2 linked regions of the Variovorax sp. PBL-E5 genome follow. The protein of the gene in region 1 binds, or shares a complex with, the protein of each later gene. Links are inferred from orthologs where the notes say so. Each region holds a gene or a part of one and is shown on either strand. Other genes may lie near its edges.

Region 1 (14,332 bases):
TCACGCATGGCACCGACACGCTGGAAGAGACGGCGTTCTTCCTGCAATCGGTGCTTTCGCCGCACAAGCCCGTGGTTCTGACCTGCGCGATGCGGCCGGCCACTGCCCTGGCACCCGACGGACCGCAGAACGTGCGCGATGCCCTCGTGGTCGCTGCGATGCCAGGTGCACACGGCGTCGTGGCCGTGTGTGCAGGGACGGTGCACAGCGCGTTCGATGTGCGCAAGGTCCACACCTATCGGCTCGATGCATTCGATTCCGGTGACGCGGGCCCGTTGGGCTATGTCGAGGAAGGCGTTGTGCGGCTCCACAGAAGCTGGCCCGGCGCGGCCGCCGATGTCGCCTCAGGCCTGTTCGAACGGATGATCGAAGCGCGGACATGGCCTCGGGTCGAGATCCTGGTGAGCCACGCAGAGGCGCGCGGGAGCATCGTCGATTCACTGCTCCAGGAGCGCCGGCTCGGTGCGGCAGAGCCGGTACAAGGCCTGGTGCTCGCGGCCACCGGCAACGGCACGCTTCACCATGCGCTCGAAGAGGCAGCACTTCGGGCGCAATCCGCCGGTGTGGCCGTGGTGCGTGCGACGCGATGCGCGCAGGGGCGCATCCTGCCGAAAGCCGGCGAAGCGGAATCGATACCCAGCGTCGGCGCCTTGACGCCGGTGAAGGCGCGCATCGCCCTCATGCTGGAACTCCTGGGCAGCCCATCGACCGCCTGAGAGAACCGGAATGTTCGCGCGAAGGGGGCCGATCAGCTGCTCAACGCCGTGAGCGCGCGCTGAGTGATCTCATCGACCGTGCCGACACCGCTGATGGCGCGGTACTTCGGCGCCGCAGCCGGCTCGGCCTTGGCCCATGCCGCGTAATAGTCGACCAGGGGACGTGTCTGCTGGCTATAGACCTCGAGACGCTTGCGCACGGTGGCTTCCTTGTCGTCCTCGCGCTGGACCAGGTCGTCGCCCGTCAGGTCGTCCTTGCCCTCGGTCTTCGGCGGATTGAACTTGACGTGGTAGATGCGTCCCGAGGCCGGGTGCGAGCGGCGACCGCTCATGCGCTCGACGATGTCTGCGAAAGGCACGTCGATCTCGAGCACATAGTCGAGGTTGACCTGCGCCGCGCGCATGGCTTCGGCCTGCGGAATGGTGCGAGGAAAGCCGTCGAAGAGAAAACCGTTCGCGCAATCCGGCAGTGCGAGACGTTCCTTGACGAGGTTGATGATCAGATCGTCGCTCACGAGTGCGCCGGATGCCATGACGGCCTGCGCCTGCAGGCCGAGCGCGGTACCCGCCTTGACCGCGGCTCGCAGCATGTCCCCGGTGGAGATCTGGGGAATGCCATATTTCTGGCAAATGAAGGCGGCTTGCGTGCCTTTGCCTGCCCCGGGGGCGCCCAACAAAATCAGTCTCATGGTGTCCTCGGACGGTTCTTTGAATTCTGTCGCGCCATGCACACTCGCCACGTGAGCGGCGCAGGGCGGAGTTGGATCGAGGATAGCATGCGTCCCGCGGCCGAATCGCGGACCAGGGCGAGGCTGGCTACGCGGCCGACAGCAGCGCGCGCACGCGGGCCAGGTCTTCCGGCGTATCGATGCCCGGCCCTGGCGCATGGTCGCTGACATGCACCGCGATGCGGTGCCCGTGCCACAGTGCGCGCAGCTGTTCCAGCGCTTCGGTGCCCTCGATCGGTGCCGGCGGCAGATCCGGAAACCGGCGCACGAACCCGGCGCGGTAGCCATAGATGCCGATATGACGCAGCGCTTGCGGTGCACGCGGCAATGTGGTCGGGCCTTTCCCTGCAAAGCCGTCGCGCCACCATGGGATCGGCGCGCGACTGAAGTAAAGCGCGTTGCCTTGCGCATCGAGCACGGTTTTCACGACATTCGGATTCACGAAATCGTCGACCGAGTCGATCGCGTGTGCTGCCGTGCTCATCACCGCATCGGGATGCGAGTCCAGAGTGTGGGCCACGGCATCGATGAGCGCCGGATCGATCAGTGGCTCGTCACCCTGCACGTTGACGACGATCGCATCGTCCGCGAGGCCGAGCAGGGTGCAAGCCTCGGCGAGGCGATCGCTGCCGCTGGGATGGTCGGTGCGGGTGAGCAGGGCTTGCACGCCATGGGCCTCGCAAGCGGCAACGATGCGCGCATCGTCCGCGGCCACCACGACGCTGCGTGCGGCAGACTGATGCGCGCGTTGCGCAACGCGAACCACCATCGGCAGGCCGGCAATGTCGGCCAGCGGCTTGTCCGGCAAGCGCGTCGACGCCAGCCTGGCAGGGATGAGAACGGTGAACGAAACCACGCTTTGCCGCGGCCCGGCTCAAAGGCCCAATTCTTCGTCGGAAAGGGTGCGTGCTTCCGTCTCGAGCAGCACGGGGATGCCGTCGCGCACCGGATAAGCGAGGCGTGCGCTGCGCGAGGCAAGTTCCTGCTTCTCTGCATTCCAGGTCAGCGGGCCCTTGGTCACGGGGCAGACGAGCAGTTCAAGCAGCTTGGTGTCCATCGAGGGATGATAGCTTCGCATCGAGCGCGGCGAAAAAGGCCGGCGCGGGTTCGAACACCAGAGGGACGGCCAAGGCTGCAGGGGCTGTTCGCCACAGTTTCACGGCGTCCTTTTCCGTGCAGATCAGCGTGTGGCTGCCGTTGTTGGGCGGGGACGTCCAGTGATGAAAATCGTCGTGATCGGGCAATGCGATGCATTGCGCCAGGCTCAGACCGGCCTCGCGAAGCATCTGGAAGAACGCGTCGGGCTTTGCGATCGCGGCGACGGCGATCAGGTGCCGTCCGCTCAACGAGGACAGCGCAATGGCCGTGCCGTCGCTTTGCAGCGCATGGTCGGCCAGCATGCGGCGGGCGCCGAATCCGGCAAATGCCGGGTGGCGCCCGGTATGAAGGATCAAGTCGCAGGAGCGGGGCCAGCGCTCGCGCAAGGGGCCGGCCGGAAGCAGCCAGCCATTGCCGGTGCCGCGATCGTCGAAGACGCAGATCTCGACGTCGCGCGCCAGCGCCCAATGCTGCAAGCCGTCGTCGCTCACGATGACCTGGATCGCAGGATGGCGCGCAAGCAGGGCGCGGGCTGCTGCCGCACGCTGCCGGGCGACGAAAACCGGCGCATGGGTCGAGCGCCGGATCAGCGCGGGTTCGTCGCCGACCTTGTCAGGATCGCTGTCGTCGAACACCTCGCGGCAGTCGTCGGTCGACCGGCCGTAGCCGCGCGACACCACACCCGCCGTGATGCCGCGTGCATTCAGGTGCCGCACGATCGCCATCACCACCGGCGTCTTGCCCGAGCCGCCCGCGACGACGTTGCCGACCACGATCACCGGCACGCCGATCCGTTCGACGGGCTGTATCCCGAAGCGATAGAGCGCCCGCCGGCAGCCGGCCAGCACGCCGTAGAGGAGGGACAACGGCCAGAGCAGCCGCGCGATCAAGCCGCGTTGCAGCCAGGCTCGCTGCAGCCAGGCCAAGGCTAGCGTCCCGCTTGCGCGGCTGTCTGCGTGGCGAAGGTGATGCGCATGAGGCCCGCGCGGCGCGCGCCTTCCATCACCGTGATCACCGACTGGTGCGAGGCGCTGGCATCGGCGCTGATGATCACGACGTTGTCCTTGGCTTCGTCCGCTGCGGCACCGAGCGCTGACGCCACGGTTTCGATGCTGCGGTCCGGCAGGATCGTCTTGTTGACCGAATAGCGCCCGTCGGCCGAGACCGCGACGACCACTTCCTTCGGGTAGTCGTGCTGCGCCTCGGCATCGGCCACCGGCAGGCGAATCTGCATCTCCGTGAACTTGCTGTAGGTGGTCGACAACATCAGGAAGATCAGGATGACCAGCAGCACGTCGATGAACGGGATCAGGTTGATCTCGGGTTCATCGCGCGAGCCATGGCGAAAATGCATTCTCATCGGCGCAGGGCGTTCAGGTGCCGCGCGAAGCGCTCGCCGGCGAGTTCCAGGTTCAGCAGGTACTCGTCGACGCGGCTGCGGAAATAGCGCCAGAAGATCAGCGACGGGATCGCGATGATCAATCCGAAGGCCGTGTTGTAGAGCGCGACGGAAATGCCGTGTGCCAGCTGCGCCGGATTGCCGGAGCTCACCGCGCCGTTGGCCGGTGACTGGGAGCCGAAGATCTCGATCATTCCGATCACTGTGCCCAGCAAGCCGAGCAGAGGTGCGGCCGATGCGATGGTTGCCAATGCCGGCAGGTAGCGCTCGAGCCGGTGCGCGACCATGCGCCCGGCGGCCTCCATCGCCGCACGCAGGTCGTCCTCGGTCGAGAGCGGATTGGCGTTCATGGCGCGAAAGCCGGCGGCCAGCACTTCGCCGAGCCCCGAGTTCCGTTCGAGCTTGGTCACGACGTCGGGGCCTGGAATGGCGGCGCGCGATACCGTGATGGCTTCATCGAGCAATTTCGGAGGCAGGACTTTGGAGGTTTTCAGGTTCGTGAATCTCTCGATGACCAGCGCCAGGGCGATCACCGAACAGGCGAGCAGCGGCCAGATGGGCCAACCCGCAGCAACTATGATGGAAAACAAAAAAATCCTCCGTCCTGGTGGACTGCAAATGCGCGGCGATTATCCACCGAGCCGGTCTGGCCTTCGACCTGTATTCGCTGTAGGCGTTGCCGCACAGTTTCTGTGGATAACTTTGTGGCTAACAAGCCGAGCAACTCATCCAGACCCGCATGCCCAGGGCCTTCCATTGAATCGATCGAATTTTGAGCACCGCTTTTTCCAATGAAATCAATGTTTTGCACGGAAAGCCGTGCATGTGGTGCCGGTTCGGTCCGTGCCGAGGACGAGCGCTCGTCGGCTGTGGACGACTGCTGATCTGTAACAGGGCTGCCCATGGGTGAACGCGAGCCCTATCCGGCGTCGACGGCCCGGGTATGGGCGGTTGGCGCCCTGTGCCGCGCCGTTGCGGATGCGCTCGATGCGCGCTTCAATCCGGTGGCGGTAAGGGGTGAGATCTCGGGCTTTTCCCGTGCGGCCAGCGGGCATTGCTATTTCTCGCTGAAGGATGCGTCCGGTCAGCTGCGGTGCGCCATGTTCCGGCGCGCTGCCGGCTTGCTCGATTTCTCGCCGCGCGACGGTGACCAGGTCGAGGTCCGCGGCCGGTTGGCGGTCTACGAGCCGCGCGGCGATCTGCAACTGGTGGTCGAGAGCCTGCGCCGCGCGGGGCAGGGCGCGCTGTTCGAGCAATTCCTGCAGCGCAAGGCCAAGCTGGAAGCCGAAGGGTTGTTCGATACCGCGCGCAAACGACCGCTGCCTGCCATGCCGGGCGCGATCGGCGTCGTCACGTCCCTGGGGGCGGCCGCACTGCACGACGTCGTGACCGCATTGCGCCGCCGCGTGCCGCATATTCCGGTGGTGATCGCGCCGGCGGCCGTCCAGGGTGCGAACGCGCCGGCGGAACTCGTTCGGTCGCTGCAGTCGCTGTATGACCTGCAGCCGGCCGTCGAGGTGATCCTCCTGGTGCGCGGCGGGGGATCGATCGAGGATCTCTGGGCCTTCAATGACGAGATGCTGGCCCGCGCGATCGTCCAGAGTCCGGTGCCCGTGATCAGCGGCGTCGGCCATGAGACGGACTTCACCATTGCCGATTTCTGCGCCGATCTGCGTGCCCCGACGCCCACGGCCGCTGCCGAACTCGTCGCGGCCCCGCGCGAGCTCTGGCTGGGTGCGTTGGAATTGCTCGAAGAGCGCCTGACCCAAGCGCTGTCTGCTCGGGTGGATGCGCTGAGCCAACGCCTCGACCTGGCGGCCAGCCGGCTCGGCCGTCCTTCGGCATTGGCGGCGCGGCAGCAGCTGCGCCTGGCACATCAGGCGCAGCGATTGCACTACGCGGTTCTGTCCAGAGTGCAGCGCCTGGCGCAGTCCCGGCAGTCGCTGGAGGCCGAGTTGCCACGCAGGATCGGGGACGTCCTGACCCGGCATCACGAGCGGCTCGATCGGGCGGCACTTCGACTGCAGCTGCTGGATCCTGCATTGGTCCTGCAGCGCGGCTATGCGTGGCTGACGGACGCGACGGGTCACGCGATCACGAGCGTGGCTCGGCTTGCGCCCGGCGACGAGGTCAGCGCGCGTCTGGCCGACGGTGCTGTCGATCTGACGGTGCTGAGAACAGGGACAACGGGAAAGCGTCCGACGCCGGCCGCCTAATTCCTTTCTAGAATCCTTCATCCCACAACCAACCTGAGAGATACAACATGGAACACGTTCTTCCTCCTCTGCCCTATCCGATGGACGCGCTGGCGCCCGAGTATTCGAAGGAAACCCTGGAGTACCACTACGGGAAGCACCACAACGCCTATGTCGTGAACCTGAACAACCTGCAAAAGGGCACGGAGTTCGAAAAGATGACGCTCGAAGAGATCGTCAAGAAGTCCAGCGGCGGCATCTACAACAACGCGGCCCAGATCTGGAATCACACTTTCTTCTGGAATTGCATGAAGCCTGCGGGCGGCGGCGAACCCACCGGCGCGCTGGCCAAGGCCATCGACGCCAAGTGGGGAAGCTATGCGGCCTTCAAGGAGGCGTTCGTCAAATCCGCGGTGGGCAACTTCGGCTCGGGCTGGACCTGGCTGGTCAAGAAGGGTGACGGGACAGTGGACATCGTCAACACCGGCGCGGCCGGTACGCCGCTGACCACGGCCGACAAGGCGCTGCTGACGGTGGACGTCTGGGAGCACGCCTACTACATCGACTACCGCAACCTGCGTCCCAAGTTCGTCGAGACTTTCCTTGCCAAGCTGGTGAACTGGGACTTCGTGGCGAAGAACTTCGGCTGATCCGATTCAGCCCGAAAGAAAGCCGACTCGTGGGTCGGCTTTTTTCATGGGGCGTGGCGTTCAGTGCCTGTTCGCGAACAACACGCCGCCGAGCTTCGCGCCCTTCTTGATGTTCTTGTGGGCGAACCAACCCTGGTTCATCTCGAGGACGAAACGCACCGGCTCCTCGGAGCAGTGCGAGTTTTCGGTCATCGGCTGCATGTCGGCCAGGTTCACGATGCGACCGTCGTCGGCCACGAAGGCCGCAGTCAACGGGAGGATCGTGTTCCGCATCCAGAAACACTGCGTGGCCGGTTGCTCGAACACGAAGATCATGCCTTCGAACTGCGGCATCTCCTTGCGGAACATCAGACCGATCTCGCGTTGTTCGGGCGTCTGCGCGACCTGTGCGTCGATCTGGTACATGCCGACCGACAACTTCGTGCGCTGAAGATTCATCTGCGGTTCCTGGGCATGCGCAAATGCCGTCGTCAGGACCGAGAACACAAGGAGGCTAAGAATTCGTCGCAGCATGGTGGACTTTCTGGCGGACACCGTAAACAACAATGCCCGCTGTTGCGGGCACGACCAAATTTGCGTGCGAAGCTTACCTTGTCTTCGACGCCGGCGTCATGCGAAGGCCTGGGTCGCGCAGGCGAAAAAAAAGCGTTCCGCAGAACGCTTTTTTCGTCAGCAGCGCGGGGCGCTTACTGGGGCGTGCCGCCTTGCGTGCTGCGGCGCTTGAGGCTGCCGTCCTTGTTGCGGCGGCGGGTATCGCGCGTCGATGCGCGCTTTTCGCCGGCAACGGCAGCCTTGTCGGCGCCGACGGCACCGCCTTCGGGCGTCTTGACTTCGTCGCCGCCCTGCGCCTTGACGCCGGGGGCCTTCGATTCCACCTTGGCCTGGGCCTTCACTTGCGGCTTGGTGTTCAGCTGGGGCTGGGCTTCTTGCGAGGTGCTGCCTTGGGCATATGCGCCAGCCGCAAACAGGCCGGCGATCATGACTGCGAGAACTTTGCTCATTACGGATTCCTCTGTGGAGATGGATTGAAAACGCCTCCCGGCCAGCAGAAGGTCAGCCAACAACGAGACCAGGATGGGCTCGGTTGACAGAATCTTCGGGCTCCTCCGGTTGCGTCTAAAATTCTAAAGCTATTCAGCCATCTGAAAACAAAGTGCTTTTCGGCCCTTAAATCCACCCAGAGTTCCGTTCTCATGTCCAGCTATCAGCACATCAAGGTTCCGACCGAAGGCCAGAAGATCACGGTCAATGCCGACAATTCACTCAATGTGCCTGACCAGCCCATCATTCCGTTCATCGAGGGCGATGGCACCGGCCTGGATATCACGCCGGTCATGCTCAAGGTGGTCGACGCGGCGGTCGCCAAGGCCTACGGCGGCAAGAAGAAGATCCACTGGATGGAGGTCTTTGCCGGCGAAAAGTCGACCAAGGTCTATGGTCCCGATGTCTGGCTGCCCGAAGAGACGCTGCACGCGGTGCGCGACTATGTGGTATCGATCAAGGGTCCCTTGACCACCCCGGTCGGTGGCGGCATCCGTTCGCTGAACGTGGCGCTGCGCCAGGAACTCGACTTGTATGTCTGCCTGCGCCCGATCCAGTATTTCGAGGGTGTGCCCAGCCCGGTCAAGGAACCGCACAAGACCAACATGGTGATCTTCCGCGAGAACTCGGAGGACATCTACGCCGGCATCGAGTTCGAGGCCGAGAGCGACAAGGCCAGGAAGCTCATCAAGATCCTGCAGGACGAATTCGGCGTCAAGAAGATCCGCTTCCCGAACACCTCGGGCATCGGTATCAAGCCGGTGTCGCGCGAAGGCACCGAGCGCCTCGTGCGCAAGGCGATCCAGTACGCGATCGACAACGACAAGCCCAGCGTGACGATCGTGCACAAGGGCAACATCATGAAGTTCACCGAGGGCAGCTTCCGCGACTGGGCCTATGGCCTGGCGGCCAAGGAATTCGGCGCCGAACTGGTCGACGGCGGTCCCTGGATGAAGTTCAAGAACCCCAGGACGGGCAAGGAAATCACCATCAAGGACTCGATCGCCGACGCGTTCCTGCAACAGATCCTGCTGCGGCCTGCCGAATACTCGGTCGTCGCCACGCTCAACCTCAACGGCGACTACATCTCCGACGCGCTGGCCGCGCAGGTCGGTGGCATCGGCATTGCGCCCGGGGCGAACCTCAGCGACACCGTCGCGATGTTCGAGGCCACGCACGGCACGGCGCCCAAGTACGCCGGTAAGGACTACGTCAACCCCGGCTCCGAAATCCTCTCGGCCGAGATGATGCTGCGTCACATGGGCTGGAAGGAAGCTGCCGACCTGGTTATCAGCTCGATCGAGAAATCCATCGCCAGCAAGAAGGTCACCTACGACTTCGCGCGCCTGATGGAAGGCGCCACGCAGGTCAGCTGCTCGGGTTTCGGCCAGGTCATGATCGACAACATGTGAGGCCCGTCCGGCGCCCACCGGATGCCCCGCGTCAGCCCCAGTGCCTTGCAGGTGCTGGGGTTTTTTGTTTTCGTGCGACATTGACCTCGGCGCCAAGAGAACTGGCTCGGCGCCACCGCAGCCGGCCCGGCCGCCGCGAAGGTTTTGCGCCAGCGCGGCAGAGTTCACGCTGCGGTCACTTGATTGTCGCCAGGACGCCACCATTTTTAGAGGGTCCGGCACCGCACCCGCACGCTCTATAGAATCATTTTTATGGCAACCAGAATCCCTTCGACCCCACCCACGCCGCCGGCCCAGAAGCCAGCGCGGGACGACGGTGACTCGGTCGTGCTCGAACGGCGACCGCAGAAGACGGCCCCGCCCCAGATGTACCAGGTGGTGATGCTGAACGACGACTACACGCCGATGGAGTTCGTGATCGTCGTCATCCAGGAGTTCTTCAACAAGGACCGGGAAACAGCCACCCAGATCATGCTCAAGATCCATCTGGACGGCCGCGGCGTTTGCGGGGTCTATTCCCGCGACATGGCGGCCACCAAGGTCAATCAGGTGATGGAGGCGGCGCACCAGGCCGGGCATCCGTTGCAGTGCGTCAGTGAACCGGTTGAATAAAGCGCGCTCCAACCCATCTGAGAAATTATTTACAGCAAGGCAAAAGGAAATCACATGATTGCCCAGGAACTGGAAGTCAGCTTGCACATGGCTTTTGTCGAAGCCAGGCAGCAGCGCCACGAGTTCATCACGGTGGAGCACCTGCTGCTCGCTTTGCTGGACAACCCGAGTGCCGCAGAGGTTCTGCGCGCCTGCTCGGCCAATGTCGACGACCTGCGGGCGTCGCTCACCAACTTCATCAAGGACAACACGCCGCAGGTGGCAGGCACCGACGATGTGGACACCCAGCCCACGTTGGGATTCCAGCGCGTGATCCAGCGCGCCATCATGCACGTGCAGTCCACCGGCAACGGCAAGAAGGAAGTCACCGGCGCCAACGTGCTGGTCGCGATCTTCGGTGAAAAAGACTCGCACGCGGTCTACTACCTGCATCAGCAGGGCGTCACGCGCCTCGACGTGGTGAACTTCATCGCCCACGGCATCAAGAAGAGCGATCCGCCCGAGGCTGCCAAGGGCAGCAGCGAATCGTCGTCGGGCGAGGGCGAGGAGGGCGGCGGCGAGAAGAACGAGAAGTCATCTCCGCTCGAGCAGTTCACGCAGAACCTCAACCAGCTCGCCAAGGAAGGCAAGATCGACCCGCTGATCGGCCGCGAGTACGAGGTCGAGCGCGTGATCCAGATCCTGTGCCGCCGGCGCAAGAACAACCCGCTGCTGGTGGGCGAAGCCGGTGTCGGCAAGACCGCGATCGCCGAGGGCCTGGCCTGGCGCATCACGCAGAACGACGTGCCCGAGATCCTCGCCGAGTCGCACGTGTACTCGCTCGACATGGGCGCATTGCTGGCGGGCACCAAGTACCGCGGCGATTTCGAGCAGCGGCTCAAGGGCGTGCTCAAGTCGCTCAAGGACAAGCCCAACGCGATCCTGTTCATCGACGAGATCCACACCCTGATCGGTGCCGGCGCGGCTTCGGGCGGCACGCTCGATGCGTCCAACCTGCTCAAGCCGGCGCTGTCCAGCGGCCAGCTCAAGTGCATCGGCGCGACCACCTTCACCGAATACCGCGGCATCTTCGAAAAGGATGCGGCCCTGTCGCGTCGCTTCCAGAAGGTCGACGTGGTCGAGCCGACCGTCCAGGAGACGGTCGACATCCTCAAGGGCCTGAAGTCGCGCTTCGAGGAACACCATGGCGTCAAGTACGGCGTGGCGGCCCTGCAGGCCGCGGCCGAGCTGAGTGCCAAGTACATCAATGACCGTCATCTGCCCGACAAGGCGATCGACGTCATCGATGAGGCGGGCGCCGCCCAGCGCATCCTGCCGGCCAACAAGCGCAAGAAGACCATCAGCAAGACCGAAGTCGAGGAAATCGTCGCCAAGATCGCGCGCATTCCCCCGGCCAACGTCTCCAACGACGACCGCGGCAAGCTGCAGACCATCGAGCGCGACCTCAAGAGCGTGGTGTTCGGCCAGGACAAGGCGCTCGAAGTGCTGGCCTCGGCCGTCAAGATGGCGCGCTCGGGCCTCGGCCGCGAGGACAAGCCGATCGGCTCCTTCCTGTTCAGCGGCCCGACGGGCGTCGGCAAGACCGAAGCGGCCAAGCAGCTCGCCTACATCATGGGCATCGAGCTGATCCGCTTCGACATGTCGGAGTACATGGAGCGTCATGCGGTGAGCCGGCTGATCGGCGCGCCTCCCGGCTACGTCGGTTTCGACCAGGGCGGCCTCTTGACCGAGGCGATCACCAAGAAGCCGCACGCGGTGCTCCTGCTGGACGAAATCGAGAAGGCGCACCCCGACATCTTCAACGTGCTGCTGCAGGTGATGGACCACGGCACCCTGACGGACAACAACGGACGCAAGGCCGACTTCCGCAACGTCATCATCGTGATGACGACCAACGCGGGTGCCGAGACCATGAACAAGGCGACCATCGGCTTCACCAACCCGCGCCAGGCGGGCGACGAGATGGCCGACATCAAGCGCCTGTTCACGCCGGAGTTCCGCAACCGCCTGGACGCGACCGTGAGCTTCAAGGCACTCGACGAGCAGATCATCCTGCGCGTGGTGGACAAGTTCCTGCTGCAGCTCGAAACGCAGCTCGCCGAGAAGAAGGTCGATGTCACCTTCACCGATACGTTGCGCAAGCACCTGGCCAAGAAGGGCTTCGATCCGCTGATGGGTGCACGGCCGATGCAGCGCCTGATCCAGGACACGATCCGGCGCGCGTTGGCCGACGAACTGCTGTTTGGAAGGCTGCAGGAGGGGGGCCGGTTGACGGTCGACCTCGACGACAAGGAAGAAGTGCAGCTCGACATCCAGCCGCTCTCGAAGAAGGAAGGGCGGGCCAAGCCCGAGGCCGAGGAGGCCGAGGCACGGTAGCGCTTGCTCGCCCCCAGGCTGCGCGCACTTCGTGTCGCTTCGCCTACCTCCTGGCCGGGGGCAACACCGGCGGACCGGCTGAGCCGGATCCGCGGTGTTCCTGGTGTGGGGAGAAAGGCCGGTAGCATTCGCTGCCGGCTTTTTTTTGGCTGGCGTATCTGTTCTCCTGCCTTGATCCTTCCCGTCCTCAGTCCCGAATGGAAAACTGGCCTCTCCCTGGCCTGGAGCGGCTATATCGCTGTGCTCTCGGTCTGGATCGTGATGCAGAAGCGGGCGCCGGTGTCGACGATGAGCTGGATCCTGTCGCTGGCGCTGCTGCCGCTGGCTGGCTTCGTCATCTACTATTTTCTCGGCCCCCAGCGCCTGAAGAAGCAGCGGCTCAAGCGGCTGCGCAGTCGCGCCAACGCGCAGGCGCCGGCCGATGTGGCAATGTTGCGGGAGGCGGGAGAGCGGGCGCCCGCGGCGCTGCGCCACCTGGCGGCGCTCGGCGTCGCGGCCTGCGGGCTGCCCGTTTCGAGCGCGACGAAGGCCGAGCTGCTTTCCGGAGGCGCATGCGCCTTCGACGCGATCTTCGAGGCCGTTCGCGCCGCACGCGATCACGTGCATCTCGAGTACTACATCTTCGAGCCCGACAGGATCGGCACTGCCCTGCGCGACCTGCTGATCGAGCGTGCAGGGCAGGGCGTCACGGTGCGCCTGCTGCTCGACGCGCTCGGCTCCAAGCGGATCGGTCGCAAGTTCATGGCGCCGATGCAAGCGGCCGGCATCCACGTCGGGCTCTTTCACGACACGCGCATCGGCCGGCGCCTGCGGCCGGTGACCAACTACCGCACCCACCGCAAGATCGTCGTCTGCGACGGCCGCGTCGGCTTTACCGGTGGCGTCAACATCACCGACGAGGAAGACGCGCGGACCTGCGCGGACGCCTACCACGACGTCCACCTGCGCATCGAGGGCAGTGCGGTGCGATGGCTGCAGACCACCTTTCTCGAGGACTGGACCTATGCGACAGGCGAGGCGCCGGGGCAGATGAACACCAGCATCGAGCAGTTGATGCCCCGCTTGCCGGCCGAGGAAAGCGCGGGCGACATCCCGGTGCAGATCGTCACCAGCGGGCCCGACAGCTCGCTCGAAGCCATCCACCGCATGCACGTCGCGGCCATCCATTCGGCATCCGAGCGCGCGTGGCTCACGACGCCGTACTTCGTGCCGGGCGAGCCGGCGCTGATGGCGCTCACCAGCGCCGCGCTGCGCGGCGTCGACGTGCGGGTGCTGGTCCCGCGGCGCAGCGATTCGCTGATCGTGAGCGCCGCGGCCCGCTCCTATTACGATGAACTCATCGGTGCCGGTGCCAAAGTCTACGAATACAAGGCGCGCATGCTGCATTCCAAGACGCTGGTGGTCGACGACAACTGCGCGATGATCGGCACGGCCAATTTCGACAACCGCAGCTTCCGGCTCAACTTCGAGGTCTCGGCCGTGATCTACGGCCCGGCCCTGGCCGGGCCGCTGGCCGCGCAGTTCGAGACCGACCTCCACAGCGCGGCGCCGGTGCGCAGCCACCGGCCGCAGCGCTTCGTGCGCCGGCTCGGCGATGCGATGGCCCGATTGTTTTCTCCTCTGCTCTGACATGCCCGCTCAAACCTTCCTCTGGCACGACTACGAAACCTTCGGCGCCGTGCCGCGCCGGGACCGGCCCGCCCAGTTCGCCGCCATCCGCACCGACGCGCAGCTCAACGAGATCGGCGAACCGCTGATGGTCTATTGCCGGCCCGCGCCCGACTACCTGCCGAGCCCGGAGGCCTGCCTGATCACCGGCATCACCCCGCAGCTGTGCCTCGAACGCGGGATTGCCGAGCATGCGTTCGCAGCGCAGATCGAACAGGCCTTCTCTCAGCCCGGCACCATCGGCGTCGGCTACAACACGATCCGCTTCGACGACGAGGTCACGCGTTTCCTGTTCTGGCGCAACCTCATCGATCCCTATGCGCGCGAATGGCAGAACGAATGCGGGCGCTGGGACCTGCTCGACGTCGTGCGGCTCACCTATGCGCTGCGGCCCGACGGCATCGAATGGCCGAAGAAGGCCGACGGCAGCCAGAGCT
Region 2 (14,102 bases), 1.4 Mb from region 1 along the record:
AGACCGGCAGGTAGGCGCCGAGCTGCCGCCCGAGCCGGTGCGAGGCCGTGCCCAGCGCCATCACGAAGGCATCGGCCTCGATGTCGCCTGCGCTGCTGCGCACCGCCGCCACGCGGCCGTCGCGCAGGTCGAAGCCGTCGACCTCGGTGTCGAGCATGAAGCGCACGCCGCGCGCGCGCAGCGCGCGGACGAGCTCGGTGCAGACCTTGAGGCAGTCCGCGGCGCACTCGCTCGGCGTGTGGACGGCGCCTGCGATCTGCGTGCGGTAGGCCGCCAGTGCAGGCTCGATGGCGATGCATTCGTCGGCGCTGACCAGCCGCTGCTCGCTGCCCATGCTGCGCTGCAGTTCGAGCTGCCGGCGCGCGCCTTCGAGCGAGGCTGCGCTCGGGTAGAGCACCAGCTTGCCGGTGGCGGAGAAGTCGCAGTCGGGCGCGATGTCGACCCGCATGGCCTCGAAGGCGCTGCGGCTCTGCGCGGCCAGCGCGAGCAGGCGGGCGGTGGTCTCGCGCGAGGTGCGCGCATTGCAGGCCGCCATGAAGGCCAGGCCCCAGCGCCACTGCAGCGGATCGAGCTGCGGGCGCAGCTTGAGCGGCGAAGAGGGCGACAGCAGCAGCTTGGGCAGCTGCTTCCAGATCGACGGATCGGCCAGCGGCTGCACGTACGAATAGCTCAGCTGCGCGCCATTGCCGCCGCTCGCACCGGCGCCCGGCGCGGCGCGGTCGATGACGCTCACCTCAAGGCCCTGGCGGTTCAGCTCCCAGGCGGTGGCCAGGCCCACGATGCCCGCGCCGAGCACACAGACGTGCATGAGATTGCGCTCCTGTCGATGTTGTTGGAGGATGCGCCGACTCTAGGCGGCTGCGCGCCGCGCGGGAAATGCCGAAACCACGGCGGGCCATAGCCAAAGCGCATGCCCTGCGGGTATCTACCGACGTGCCCATGAGTTTTGATCATGACCCGCCCTGCAAAAGGAATTGTGGGCCGCGCGCGAATCGTTCCTACACTCGGCCACGTTCATTCCCAACGAAAGGGCTCGCATGAAATTCTCCGCCTTGATGGCCGCCGTCCTGCTCACCGCCGTCGCAACGGGCGCCCAGGCCGCCGACACGCTCGCCAAGATCGCCGCCTCCGGCAAGATCACGCTGGCCTACCGTGAATCTTCGGTGCCCTTCAGCTACCTCGACGGGCCGAACAAGCCGATCGGCTTTGCGGTCGAACTCTCCAACGCGGTGGTCGATGCGGTCAGGAAGAAGCTCAACAAGCCCAACCTCGAAGTCGCGCTGATGCCGGTCACCTCGCAGAACCGGATCCCGCTGATCACCAACGGCACCATCGACCTGGAGTGCGGCTCCACCACCAACAACACCGCGCGCGGCAAGGACGTGGCTTTTGCGGTGAACCACTTCTACACGGGCACGCGCCTCCTGGTGAAGAAGTCGTCCCACATCAAGGACTACGCCGACCTCAAGGGCAAAACCATCGTCAGCACCACCGGCACCACCAACGTGCTGGTCATGCGCAAGTACAACGAGGAGAAGAAGCTGGGCATGGACATCGTGCTGGCCAAGGACCACGACGACTCGTTCCTGCTGGTGCAGAGCGACCGTGCGGCCGCCTTCGCGATGGACGACATCCTGCTGTTCGGCCTGATCGCCAACAGCAAGGACCCTGGCGACTACGAAGTGGTCGGCGAGCCGCTGCAGGTCGAACCCTATGCCTGCATGCTGCCCAAGGACGATCCGGCCTTCAAGAAGCTGGTGGACGATACCTTCATCGGTCTCATGAAGAGCGGCGAGTTCGAGAAGATGTACACCAAGTGGTTTATGTCGCCGATCCCGCCGAAGAACACATCGCTCAATCTGCCGATGAGCCCACAACTGAAGGAAAACTTGAAGGCCTTCAGCGACAAACCCGCTACATGAGCTCGCCCCCAGGCTGCGCGCACTTCGTGTCGCTTCGCCTTCCCCCTGCCGGGGGCGATACCGGTGGACCGGCGGAGCCGGATCCGCGGCATTTCTGGTAGGGGGCACAACGCAATCGTGGGAACGGGAGTGGGTGTGACACAGGTGGTCGGCATTCTGGGCGGCATGGGGCCGGCTGCGGGCGCGGACTTCGTGCGGCTGTTCGTGGAGGCCTGTGCGCGCCACCTGCGCGATCGGGGCGAGGCGGTGCGGGACCAGTCCTTTCCCGAGCACTGGCTCGCGCAGGTGCCGGTGCCGGACCGCAGCGGCGCGCTCGAATCGGCCGAGACGCTGGGCGCGCATCAGCCGCTGGAGCCGATGCTGCAGGCGCTGGGCCGGCTGGCGGCGCTGGGCAGCAAGGCGGTGGCGATCGCGTGCAACACGGCGCATGCATGGCACGCCACGCTGCAGGAACGCTTTCCGCAGATCGAGGTGCTGCACGTCGCGCGCGAGGTGTCGTCGCACCTGGCCGCGCAAGGCGTGCGCGAGGTCGCGCTGATGGCGACCGAAGGCACCTACCGCGTGGGCCTCTACGAACAGGCCCTGGCCGGCGCGGGGCTGGCCTGCCATCTGCCGCTGGCCGATGAGCGGCAGACCTTGATGCGCGGCATCTATGACGGCGTCAAGACAGGCGATATGCGCCTCGCGCAAGCCTGCTTCGCCGAGGTCGCGCTGCGCCTGGCGGAGCGCCACGGGCCGGCGGCGATCGTCATGGGCTGCACCGAGATTCCGCTCGGGCTCCAGGGCGTGCCGGCGGTGTCGGGATTGCGGTTGATCGATCCGGCCGTGGTGCTCGCATCGGCGCTCGCGGCCCGGGCCTACGCAAGATCCTCTTGACACGGTTGATAAGATGAAAGCCGCTGGGCCTGGTCCAAGGCCAGCGGGTGGCCTGGCGCCGCAAGCCGCTTTCCATCGAAAGCCGTCCGAAGGGCGGCTTTGTTTTTTGTCATGTCATCCGAGCCGTCATGAATCTGTTAGCCATCCTCGTCGCCACCCTGTTCGCCGGCATCGGCAGTGTCTGGATCGCGGCGCTGCTGCTGCGCGCCGGCGTGCGCGGCGAGGGCGCCGGCGGCGTGAACCCGCAGCATCTGCTGAGCCTGGCGGCCGGCGCCCTGCTGGCGACCGCGTTCATGCACCTGCTGCCCGAGGCCTTCGAAAGCGGCATCGAGCCGGGCCTGCTCTTCGGCGTGCTGCTGTTCGGGCTGGTGTTCTTCTTCCTGCTCGACAAGGCCGAGCTCTGGCACCACGGGCATGAGCACCATCATGGCGAGGCGCCCGACGCCCATGCGGGCCATGACCATGACCACGAACACGGTCATTCGCATGCGCATGCGGCACCGCGCAAGAGCGGCGGCTGGGCGGTGCTGACGGGCGACAGCGTGCACTGCTTCGGCGACGGCATCCTGATCGCCTCGGCCTTCATCGCCGACCTGCGCCTGGGGCTGGTGGCGGCGCTGGCCGTGCTGGCGCACGAGGTGCCGCATCACATCGGCGATCTGGTGGTGCTGCGCCAGAGCTCGCCCAACCCGCGCGCCGCGCTGATCAAGGTGTCGCTCGCCGGCACCATGACGGCGCTGGGTGGCGTGGTCGGCTGGTGGCTGGTCGACCGGCTCCACGGCCTGCTGCCGTATTTCCTGGTGCTGGCCGGCAGCAGCTTCGTCTATGTCGCGCTGGCCGACCTCATCCCGCAGCTGCAAAAACGCCTGCCTGCGCGCCAGACCGCACTGCAGATCGTCTGGCTCGTGGCCGGCATCGTGCTCGTGACGGTGGTGAGCCGGCTCTCGCACGAGGGCGAGGACGGGCACGAACACGGGCATGGCGCGCCGGCTTCGACGCAGGCGGACGGCAAGGCCAGGCATTGATTGGACACACGGGGCACTTTCTGACACGCTTGTTGCCCGGCGGCTGAAGCACCGTTCGGGGAACGGGCCCACACTGGGGCCAGACCAGAGATGCAGCAAAGGAGCTCGAAATGATCCGCGTCGATCCCACCCTTCGTACCGGCGAACCGCCGGACGACGAATCCGATGACGCCCTGCTCGGCGACGGCTTCGATTCACCCGATGCCGACGAGGCCGAAGTCGAGGCCGAAGCCGAGACCACGGACGAGCTCTCCGAGGAAACCGGCATCGACCTCACCGACGCGAGCGACCTCGACGCCGACCACGTGCCGGCCGACGAGGACCACGACCGCGTGATGCAGGCGCCCGACTGAGTGCCCGCGCCGCGCCCGGCGTGCGCGCCTTCAGGCTTCGAGCGTGAACCCGACCTTGATCGTCACCTGCCAGTGCGCGATCTTGCCTTCGACCACATGCCCGCGGGTCTCAGTCACCTCGAACCACTGGATGTTGCGCACCGATTCGCTGGCCTTCGCGATGGCGCGCTGGACCGCGTCGTCGCTGCTGGTGGGCGAAGAGCCGGTGAGCTCGATCAGCTTGTAGACATGGGTGGACATGGCGCGCTCCTTGGAATGAAACCCGGTCCGCGCCATCATAGGCACATGCCCGTGTCATGGCGCATCTCGTGAACCCGTCCCCGACTCCCCCCACATCCTCGCCCGACGCTTCGGTGCCGCCGCTGTCGGCGCGCTGCTGCATCGCCGGTGGCGGCCCGGCGGGCATGATGCTCGGCCTCCTGCTCGCGCGCGCCGGCGTCGAGGTGATCGTGCTCGAGAAGCACGGCGATTTCCTGCGCGATTTCCGCGGCGACACGGTGCATCCGTCGACGCTCGATGTGATGGCCGACCTCGGCCTGCTCGATGCCTTCCTCGCGCGGCCGCACGACGAGGCGCGCCAGCTCTACGCGACGGTGTCGGGCCAGCGCGTGCGGCTGGCCGACTTCACGCGGCTGTCCACCGCCTGCCGCTTCATCGCGCTGATGCCGCAATGGGACTTCCTCGATTTCCTTCAGGACGAGGCCAGGCGCTGCCCGGGCTTCCATTTGCGGATGAACGCCGAGGCGACCAGCCTGAGCGAGCGCGACGGCCGCGTCACCGGCGTCCAGGTGCGCACGCCGCAAGGCCTGCAGCACATCGCGGCCGATCTGGTGGTGGCGGCCGACGGGCGGCATTCGGCGATGCGCGCCGCGGCCGGCTTGAAGGTGCGCGACATCGGCGCGCCGATCGACGTGCTGTGGATGCGTCTGCCGCGGGCACCCGGCGATCCGGCCGATTCGGGCGGCTTCATCGACGCCGGTCACTTCATGGCGACCATCGGCCGCGATACCTACTGGCAATGCGCCTACGTCATCGCCAAGGGCGGCATCGCGGCGATCCAGGCGCGCGGGCTCGAGGCCTTTCGCGCCGATGTGGCGGCGGCCGCACCCTTCCTGGCCGATCGCGTCGACCGTATCGCGAGCTGGGACGACGTCAAGCTGCTCAGCGTCACGGTCGATCGCCTCGAGCAATGGTGGAAGCCGGGGCTGCTGTGCATCGGCGACGCGGCGCATGCGATGTCGCCGGTGGGCGGCGTCGGCATCAACCTCGCGGTGCAGGATGCGGTGGCCACGGCCAACCTGCTGCGCGACGCACTGGCGGATCCGGGCGTCGGCGCCGAGGCCATCACCCCGCTGCTCGCGCGCGTGCAGGCGCGGCGGCTGCTGCCCACGCGCGTCACGCAATGGGTGCAGGTCGCCATCCAGGATCGGCTGCTCACGCCGGTGCTGCAGAGCGGCGCGCGCGCACAGCCCTTCGGCGTGCCGTGGCCGCTGCGGCTGATGCAGCGATTTCCGATCCTGCAGGGCGTGCCCGCGTATGCCGTGGGTGTGGGCGTGCGGCCCGAACGCGTGGCGCCGCCGCGCCGCTGAGCGCGAGGCTTTCTTTTCTACTTCGCGCCGCCGGTGTACCTGGTGACGCTCTTGGCGCTGATGTCGTAGCCGCTCACGCCCATCATCGAATCGTTGCGCTGGGTCTGCAGCCGGCCGGTGACCCAGACAGTGTCCATGGCGCGGAACTTCGCGCCCTGCGCGCGCACGTGCAGGATCTGGTTGGCGGGCGGCGGCGGCGTGTGGATGCAGGCGCCGAAGTAGGGCACCAGCAGGAACTCGGTGACCTCGCCCTTGTCCTCTTCGAGCGGCACGACGAAGCCCGGGATCCTGATGTCGACGCCGTTCATCGCCGGGTTGGTCGGCGCGTTGTTCGAGGCTTCCTGCAGTTTCATGAGCAGGTCGTTGGCGCGCGGGTCGCTGTCGTCGAGCTGGCTCAGGTCCATGCCCTTCAACGCCTTCATCGGATCCCAGTCCTTGGGCACCAGCTCTTCCCACGCGATGAGCCGCGGCTCGCCCGGCGCGGCCTTGGCGGCGGCTGCCTTGCCGCCGATCGGGTTGGCGGGCGAGGTGGCCTGCGGCGCGGGATCGGCCGCGAAGGCGCTGGCAGCGAAGACGGCGGCAGCGAATGCAGCAAGAGGCAGACGCAATGTCATGGTTCAGATTCTCGGTGAGAGGCCGTCGGACAACGAAAGCCGATACGCGCGTATCCCGGGCAACAGGCTGGCCAGGAAGCCGGCCACGAGCAGGCTCGCCACCAGCAGCCCTTCGTTCAGTGTAGGCGCCGACAGCGTGAGCGCGAGTCCGAATTGCGATTGCAGCCACGGCGAGAGCAGGGCAATGCCGAGCACGGCAAAGACGATGCCGATCGCCACGCCCAGCCCCGTGACCAGCGCGCCTTCGAGCGCCAGCAGCGCCAGCACGTGCCGCAGGCTGGCGCCGACGGCACGCAGCACGGCCAGCTCGCGCCGGCGTTCGTCGAGGCCCGCCAGCACCACCGACACCAGCCCGGCCAGGCTGACCAGCGCGACCAGCGCCGACATCAGCAGCAGCGCGTTCTCGCCGATGCCGACCACGCTCCACAGCTCGTCGAGCGCAACGCCGGGCAGGATCGCCATCAGCGGCTCGGCGGCATAGGTCGAGACCCAGCGCTGCACCGCGAACACGGCCGCGCGGTTCTTCAGGCCGACCAGCGCCGCGGTCACGTTCTTCGGTGTGAGGTCGAATTTGCGTACCTGGTCGGCCGGTATCTTCACGCCCGGCATCGGCGCGCCGCCCACCCATTCGAGATGGATCGCTTCCATCGCCGCCAGGCCGATGTGCACCGTGCGGTCGACCGGTGTGCCGGTGCGCGCCAGCACGCCGACCACCGTGAAGGGCTTGTCGGCATGCTCGGCCACGTTGAGCTCGCCGCTGCCGTGCGAGAGGATGATCTTCTGGCCGACGTGGTAGCCCAGCTTGTCCGCGACCTCGGCGCCGATGACCGCATCGAACAGATCGCTGAAGGGCCTGCCCTCGCGCATGCGCAGCGGCTGGCGGTTGCCGTAGCGGAAATGCTCGAAGTAGTCGGGCGTGGTCGCCAGCACCGCGAAGCCGCGGTGCGAATCGCCGAGCGAGAGCGGCACGACCCAGGCCACGCCCGGATGCGCGGCCAGCGCCTGCACGCTCTTCCACTGCACGTTGTTGGTGGCCGCGCCGATGCGGAACACCGAGTACAGCAGCAGCTGCGTCGAGCCGGTGCGCGCGCCCACGATCAGGTCGGTGCCGGAGACGGAGGACGAGAAGTTCTCGCGCAGCTCGGTGCGGATGCGCTCGACGCCCAGGAGCAGGAAGGTCGACAGCGCGATCGAGAGCACCGTGAGCGCGAGCGTGAAGCGGCGGTTCCAGGCGCTGCGCCACGCGATGCCCAGCAGGGCCCTCATGGAAGCGCCCCCTGCGTCGCGCGATTGATCTGCGGCAGCAGCACGTGGCGCCCGAAGCGCGCCGCGATGCGCTGGTCGTGGCTCACGAACACCAGCGCGCTGCGGTTCGCCTCGCAGGCCGCGAGCAGCACGTCGAGGAAGGCTTCGCGCCGGTCCTCGTCCAGCGCCGAAGTGGGCTCGTCGGCGATCACCACTTCGGGATGGCCGATCAGTGCGCGCGCCGCGGCCACGCGCTGCTGCTGGCCGACCGACAGCCGCATGGCCTGGCGCGGCCAGAGGCTCCGGTCCAGGCCCATGCGCTCGAGCAGCAGCTCGGCCTGCGTGCGCGCCGGGCCGGCGGTCGAGGCCTGCGCCATGCGCCGCGCCGAGAAGCGGCAGGGCAGCATCACGTTGTCGAGCACGCTGAGGTAGGGCAGCAGGTTGAACTGCTGGAAGATGTAGCCCACATGTGCGACGCGGCAGCGGTCGCGCGCGGAACCCGAGAGCTCGGCCCAGTCGTGGCCCAGCAGCGTGATGCGCCCCGCGTCCGCCACCAGCACGCCGGCCAAGAGCGACAGCAGCGTGCTCTTGCCGCAGCCGCTCGGCCCGTGCAGGAACACGGCCTCGCCGGCGCTCACCTCGAGGCGTTCGATGTCGATGCAGGGCGCGCCGGCACCCGGCCAGCCGAAGCGCAGCGATTCGGCGACGAGCAGCGGCGTCACGAAGAGATCACTTGCTCCAGGTCAGGCGTGTGGTCGGCCGCTTGAGCGTGCGCTTGAACTGGCCCTGCGGCGCGGCGATCTGGACGTCGATCTGCCGGATGCCCTTGAAGGCATCGAGCAGCGCGATGTCGATGAACTTGGTCGCCTGCGCATTGGTGCAGTTGAAGGCGAAGGTGCCGTCGAGGTCGGCATGGCCTTCGGCGGCGTCGGCGTCCGCCTTGCCCAGGCCGAGCGCCGCGGAGCGCAGCGTCACCGGGCCGAGCTTGCAGTTGGCGCTGGGGTCGATCCTGAACAGCTGGTCGGCCGCGCGCAGCTGGGCGACGGCGTCGTCTGCGGTTTTCTTTTCGGCATCGGTCTTCGGTGCGTGCTCGAAGCCGATGAAGTTGTCGAGCGGCGAATCCATCTCGATGACCACGGTCGGGCCGTCGATCGCGACATCGAGCCTGAGCTGGCCGTGCACGTGCGCATGCTGTGCCTGCTGCGCGATGGCCGCGATCGGCAGCGCGAGCAGCGCAGGCAGTGCGAAGGTGGAAAGCAGCCGTGCAGGATTCATGCGTTTGCGCCTTGCCGGGTCGGCAGCCCCGGCGTGTTGCTCCATTCGCTCCAGCTGCCGGCATAGAGCGCGGTCGACCCGAGGCCCGCGATCTGCATTGCGAGCAGGTTGGGCAGCGCGCTCACGCCGCTGCCGCAATGGTGGACGACCGTGGCCGGATCCCGGCCCGCCAGCAAGGTCTCGAACTCGGCGCGCAACTGGGCGGCCGGCTTGAATTTGCCGTCGGGGCCGAGGTTCTCGGTGAAGGGCCGGTTCAGGGCCCCGGGGATGTGACCTGCGATCGGGTCCAGAGGTTCCACCTCGCCGCGATAGCGCGCAGCGGCACGCGCATCGATCAGCGTCTGGTCAGACTGGTCGAGCCGCGCGAGCACGCGCTGCGTGTCGGCGAGCACCACCAAGGGCGCAGCGGCCACGAAGTTGGATTGGAAGCGCGCGGGCTCGTCGCCGCCGGCGACCGCGCCGCCCGCGGCCTGCCAGGCCTGCAGTCCGCCGTCGAGCACGGCCACGGCCTCGTGGCCCATCCACTTGAGCATCCACCAGAGGCGGCCGCAGTAGTTGGCGCCGTTGCGGTCGTACACCACGGCCTGCATGCCGTTGGCGAAGCCGATCGACGACAGCCAGGCCGCGAACTTCTCGCGGCTCGGCAGCGGATGGCGGCCGCCCGATGCGGGCAGGCCCTCGTCCTGCGCCACCACCACCTCGCCGTGCGCGCCCGGCATGCCGTGCTTCGCGCTGAGGTCGGTGTCGAGGTCGGCGTAGAGCGCGCCGGGAATGTGTGCCGCGCGGTAGTTCTGCGCGCCGGCCTCGGGCTTCATCAGCTCGAAGCTGCAGTCGAACACCATCAGCGGCGCTGCGCTGCGCTGCAGGGCCGTCAGTTGCTCGGCGGTGATCAGGGTCGTGTACATGCGAAATCCTTCAATGCTCTTCGGCCGGCGCCTTCGGCAGCGATCGCTGGCGCAGCACGGTGGCCGCGATGCCGCTGAAGACGATCAGCACCATGCCGGCCCAGCCCATCGCGTCGATGCGGTCGCCGAACAGCAGCACGCTGTACATCGCGCCGAAGACGATGCCCGAATACTGCAGGTTGGCGACCAGCAGCGTCCCGCTCTCGGTCTTGGCGCTTGCATAGGCGCGCGTCATGCACAGCTGGCCCACCGCCGCCAGCACGCCCACGGGCGCGAGCCACAGGGCATGCATCCAGGTCCATTCGGCCCACGGCGTGGCTTCGCCGAGCAGCGTGGCCAGGCCGCCGGCGATCGCCGAGCCCACCGCGAAATAGAACACGGTTCGCTCCTCGGGTTCACCGAGCCGCGAGAGTGCCACCACCTGCATGTAGGCAAAGGCCGCCGTGAGGCCCGACATCAGCCCGACCAGGCCCGCGAAGCCCTGGCTGTCGTTGACGTTGGGCTTGAGCATCAGCACCACGCCGACGAAGCCCGCGAGCACGGTGAGGATCAGCGGCCCCTGCAGCGGCGGCCGCGGCAGGCTGCCGTCGCGCCCGGGCACCGGCATCCAGGCCAGCAGCGTGCCGCCGATCAGGAAGGCGGCGATCCAGACGCTGCTCATGTAGTTGAGCGTCATCGCGGTGGCCAGCGGCATGTGGGCGATAGAGTAGAACCACGCGCCCATCGACACCACGCCGATCAGGCTGCGCCAGCCGTGCATCAGCGGGTAGCGCGTGCCCAGCGAGACGCCGCGGCTGCGCGCCAGCGCCCACAGGAAAAGGATGCCGATCAGGCCACGGTACAACACCAGTTCGGCACTGGAGAACCAGGCCGAGGCGATCTTGACGCACACGCCCATGGTCGCGAAGACCAGTGCGCCCAGCACCATCCAGAGTGCCTGCATTGCCTCAGGGGCTCTTCATCTCGCGGCGGTACCATTCGTGGAACTGCTGCATGCCATCTTCCATCGGGCTCTGGTAGGGGCCGCTCTCGTCGTCGCCGCGCTGCATCAGCGCGCGGCGGCCGGCGTCCATGCGCTCGGCGATCTCGTCGTCCTCGGCGCAGGTCTCCATGTAGGCGGCCTGCTGGGCTTCGATGAATTCGCGCTCGAAGGCGACGATTTCCTCGGGGTAGAAGAACTCGACCATGTTGAGCGTCTTCTGCGGGCCGACCGGATGCAGCGTCGAGACGGTGAGCACGTGCGGATACCACTCGACCATCACATGCGGGTAGTAGGTGAGCCAGATCGCACCGTACTTGGGCGGCTTGCCCTCGCGGTACTTCAGCAATTGCTCCTGCCAGCGCTGATAGATCGGGCTGCCGGCGCGGCCGAGCCGGTTGGCAACGCCGACCGTCTGCACCGAGAAATGCCGGTTGAATTCCCAGCGCAGGTCGTCGCAGGTGACGAAGCTGCCGAGCCCGGGATGGAAGGGGCCGACGTGGTAGTCCTCGAGGTAGACCTCGATGAAGGTCTTCCAGTTGTAGTTGCACTCGTGCAGCACGACCCGGTCGAGCGCGTAGCCTTCGAAGTCGAGGTCGGCGCGCGGGCCCAGGCTGGCGAGGTCGGCCGCGACGTCGCGGCCCTGTCCGCGGGCGTTCTTCTCGAACAACAGGCCGTTCCACTCGGTCAGCGGGTAGTTGTGCAGGTTGAGGCAGGGATCCTGCTCGAAGTGCGGCGCGCCGATCAGCGTGCCGGTGCTGCGCGGATCGGCCGCGGCATAGGTCCAGCGGTGCAGCGGGCAGACGATGTTGCCGCCGCCCTGCGCATCGAGGCTGCCGCGGTCCTGCAGGATCAGCGCCTGGCGATGGCGGCACACGTTGGAGATCAGCTCCACGCCCTTGGGCGTGTGTACCAGCGCGCGGCCCTGCTGCTCCTGCGGCAGGGTGTGGAAATTGCCCGGCTCGGGCACCGCCAGCCGGTGGCCGACATAGCGCGGGCCCGCGGCGAAAAGCGTTTGCAGCTCGCGGGCGTAGAGCGCCTCGTCGAAATACGCGGAAACCGGAAGTTGGCTCGAGGCCTGCTGCAGTTGAAGACTTAAATCAGACATGGGTGACCTGACCAAGCTCCCCACAGGGAGAGAAGGAAAAACGGAAGGCTGCCGTCGAAAGGTGCTGAACGGCCCGAGGAATTGCGCCGGTGCGACCGGCCAGGGAAGACCAGGATTGTAGCCGTCCTAAAATGCCCTGTTTCATCCCCGATCCCCGAATGCCCAAGGTGCCTTCCTCCTCCCCGCCGGGCCAACCCCCTGCACCCGATACGGGCCCGCTGCCCCCCACCTACGAAGCCGGACTGCAGGAGCTCGAACGCCTGGTGGCCGAGCTCGAGTCGGGCCAGCTGCCGCTCGACCAGCTGCTCGGCAGCTACCAGCGCGGCGCCGTGTTGCTGGCCTTCTGCCGCGACCGGCTGCAGGCGGTCGAGGAACAGATCAAGGTGCTCGACGCCGGCAGTCTCAAGGCCTGGACGGCGGAATGAGCGGCGCGCCATTGCTGCATTGGGACGCTGCGCGGCTCGCCGCGTGGAGCGAACCGCATCTGGCCACGGTGGAGGCCGCGCTGTCGGCCTGGGTCGGCGTCGATGCGCCGCTCGAACTCGGCAACCCGATGCGCTATGCGGTGCTCGACGGCGGCAAGCGGCTGCGTCCGCTGCTGGTGTTCGCGGCCAGCGAAGCCGTCGGCGGCAACGCAGAAGCTGCGCTGCGCGCTGCCTGCGCGGCCGAACTGATCCATGCCTATTCGCTGGTGCACGACGATCTGCCGTGCATGGACAACGACGTGCTGCGCCGCGGCAAGCCCACGGTGCACGTGAAGTTCGGCGAGGCCGATGCGCTGCTCGCGGGCGATGCGCTGCAGGCGCTGGCCTTCGAGCTGCTCACGCCCGAGGGCGACGCCGTGGCGCCGGCCGTGCAGGCGCGCCTGTGCGGCCTGCTGGCACGCGCGGCCGGCGGGCAAGGCATGGCCGGCGGCCAGGCGATCGATCTGGCCAGCGTCGGGCTCGCGCTCGACGAGGCCCAGCTGCGCGAGATGCACCGCCTCAAGACCGGCGCGCTGCTGCAGGGCAGCGTCGAGATGGGCGCGGCCTGCGGCGGCCCGATCGCGGCCGGAGCGCTGGCGGCGCTGCGCGACTACGGCGCGGCCATCGGCCTCGCGTTCCAGGTGGTCGACGACATCCTCGACGTCACGGCCGATTCGCAGACGCTCGGCAAGACCGCCGGCAAGGACGCCGCGAGCGACAAGCCCACCTACGTGTCCCTGCTCGGCATCGACGGTGCGCGTGCGCAGGCCAGGGAACTGCTGGCCGATGCACTGGCCGCGCTGGATCGCAGCACACTGGCCGACACCGGCGCGCTGCGCGCGCTGGCCCACATGGTCGTCGAGCGCGACCGATAACAACAACAAGACGTTTTCCATGGCCCCGCTGCTTCCCACGATCCACGATCCCTCCGTCCTGCGGCAGTTCGACCGCGCCCAGCTCAAGCAGCTGGCCGACGAGGTGCGCACCTGCGTGCTCGACAACGTGTCGCGCACCGGCGGCCACCTGAGCTCGAACCTCGGCACGGTCGAGCTCACGGTCGCGCTGCACCACGTGTTCAACACGCCGCACGACCGCCTGGTGTGGGACGTGGGCCACCAGACCTATCCGCACAAGATCCTCACCGGCCGCCGCGAGCGCATGCCGACCTTGCGCCAGCTCGGCGGCATCTCGGGCTTCCCGCAGCGCAGCGAGAGCGAGTACGACACCTTCGGCACCGCCCATTCGTCGACCAGCATTTCGGCCGCGCTCGGCATGGCGATGGCGTCCAAGCAGAAGGGCGAGGACCGGCACGCGGTCGCGATCATCGGCGACGGCGCGCTCACCGCCGGCATGGCCTTCGAGGCGCTCAACAACGCGGGTGTCTGCGACTGCAAGCTGCTGGTCATCCTCAACGACAACGACATGTCGATCAGCCCGCCGGTCGGCGCGCTCAACCGCTACCTCGCGCAACTGATGAGCGGCAACTTCTATGCCGCCGCCAAGAACGTCGGCAAGAGCGTGCTGCGCGCCGCGCCGCCGCTGTTCGAGCTGGCCAAGCGCCTCGAGCAGCATGCCAAGGGCATGGTGGTGCCGGCCACGCTGTTCGAGCAGTTCGGCTTCAACTATGTCGGCCCGATCGACGGCCACGATCTCGATTCGCTGGTGCCCACGCTCGAGAACCTCAAGCACCTGCACGGTCCGCAGTTCCTGCACGTGGTCACCAGGAAGGGCCAGGGCTACAAGCTGG

Evidence for each region.
Region 2: the proteins of xseA (region 1) and xseB are in contact, whole or in part, in a cryo-EM structure (PDB 8TXR), measured with the Escherichia coli proteins. The link is inferred for Variovorax sp. PBL-E5 from one-to-one orthologs.

The regions. Positions count from the first base shown.
Region 1 is NZ_LR594671.1:2,574,113-2,588,444, forward strand. The notes cover bases 4,088-7,000. They hold xseA (exodeoxyribonuclease VII large subunit), read left to right. Parts: upstream 4,088-4,843; coding sequence 4,844-6,157; downstream 6,158-7,000. Other genes in these bases: WDLP6_RS12565 (MotA/TolQ/ExbB proton channel family protein), read right to left, coding at 4,088-4,531; WDLP6_RS12570 (hypothetical protein), read right to left, coding at 4,516-4,752; WDLP6_RS12580 (superoxide dismutase), read left to right, coding at 6,205-6,786; WDLP6_RS12585 (DUF192 domain-containing protein), read right to left, coding at 6,847-7,000. Outside these bases: WDLP6_RS12535 (asparaginase), read left to right, coding at 1-716; adk (adenylate kinase), read right to left, coding at 749-1,405; kdsB (3-deoxy-manno-octulosonate cytidylyltransferase), read right to left, coding at 1,533-2,300; WDLP6_RS12550 (Trm112 family protein), read right to left, coding at 2,319-2,501; lpxK (tetraacyldisaccharide 4'-kinase), read right to left, coding at 2,482-3,468; WDLP6_RS12560 (ExbD/TolR family protein), read right to left, coding at 3,471-3,896; more of WDLP6_RS12565, read right to left, coding at 3,899-4,087; more of WDLP6_RS12585, read right to left, coding at 7,001-7,299; WDLP6_RS12590 (cell envelope biogenesis protein TolA), read right to left, coding at 7,473-7,787; icd (NADP-dependent isocitrate dehydrogenase), read left to right, coding at 7,980-9,239; ATP-dependent Clp protease adapter ClpS, read left to right, coding at 9,492-9,851; ATP-dependent Clp protease ATP-binding subunit ClpA, read left to right, coding at 9,906-12,227; cls (cardiolipin synthase), read left to right, coding at 12,399-13,856; sbcB (exodeoxyribonuclease I), read left to right, coding at 13,858-14,332. UniProt on the Escherichia coli protein: Bidirectionally degrades single-stranded DNA into large acid-insoluble oligonucleotides, which are then degraded further into small acid-soluble oligonucleotides.
Region 2 is NZ_LR594671.1:3,934,604-3,948,705, reverse strand. What follows is about bases 11,000-13,682. They hold xseB (exodeoxyribonuclease VII small subunit), read left to right. Parts: upstream 11,000-12,049; coding sequence 12,050-12,316; downstream 12,317-13,682. Other genes in these bases: dxs (1-deoxy-D-xylulose-5-phosphate synthase), read left to right, coding at 13,250-13,682; WDLP6_RS19170 (polyprenyl synthetase family protein), read left to right, coding at 12,313-13,230; WDLP6_RS19180 (aromatic ring-hydroxylating oxygenase subunit alpha), read right to left, coding at 11,000-11,891. In the rest of the region: WDLP6_RS19245 (D-amino acid dehydrogenase), read right to left, coding at 1-808; WDLP6_RS19240 (transporter substrate-binding domain-containing protein), read left to right, coding at 1,038-1,922; WDLP6_RS19235 (aspartate/glutamate racemase family protein), read left to right, coding at 2,052-2,798; WDLP6_RS19230 (ZIP family metal transporter), read left to right, coding at 2,927-3,823; WDLP6_RS19225 (hypothetical protein), read left to right, coding at 3,934-4,176; WDLP6_RS19220 (dodecin), read right to left, coding at 4,207-4,416; WDLP6_RS19215 (FAD-dependent oxidoreductase), read left to right, coding at 4,485-5,765; WDLP6_RS19210 (DUF3299 domain-containing protein), read right to left, coding at 5,783-6,379; WDLP6_RS19205 (ABC transporter permease), read right to left, coding at 6,383-7,645; WDLP6_RS19200 (ABC transporter ATP-binding protein), read right to left, coding at 7,642-8,346; WDLP6_RS19195 (DUF2796 domain-containing protein), read right to left, coding at 8,354-8,899; WDLP6_RS19190 (sulfurtransferase), read right to left, coding at 8,896-9,804; WDLP6_RS19185 (DMT family transporter), read right to left, coding at 9,815-10,747; more of WDLP6_RS19180, read right to left, coding at 10,752-10,999; more of dxs, read left to right, coding at 13,683-14,102. UniProt on the Escherichia coli protein: Bidirectionally degrades single-stranded DNA into large acid-insoluble oligonucleotides, which are then degraded further into small acid-soluble oligonucleotides.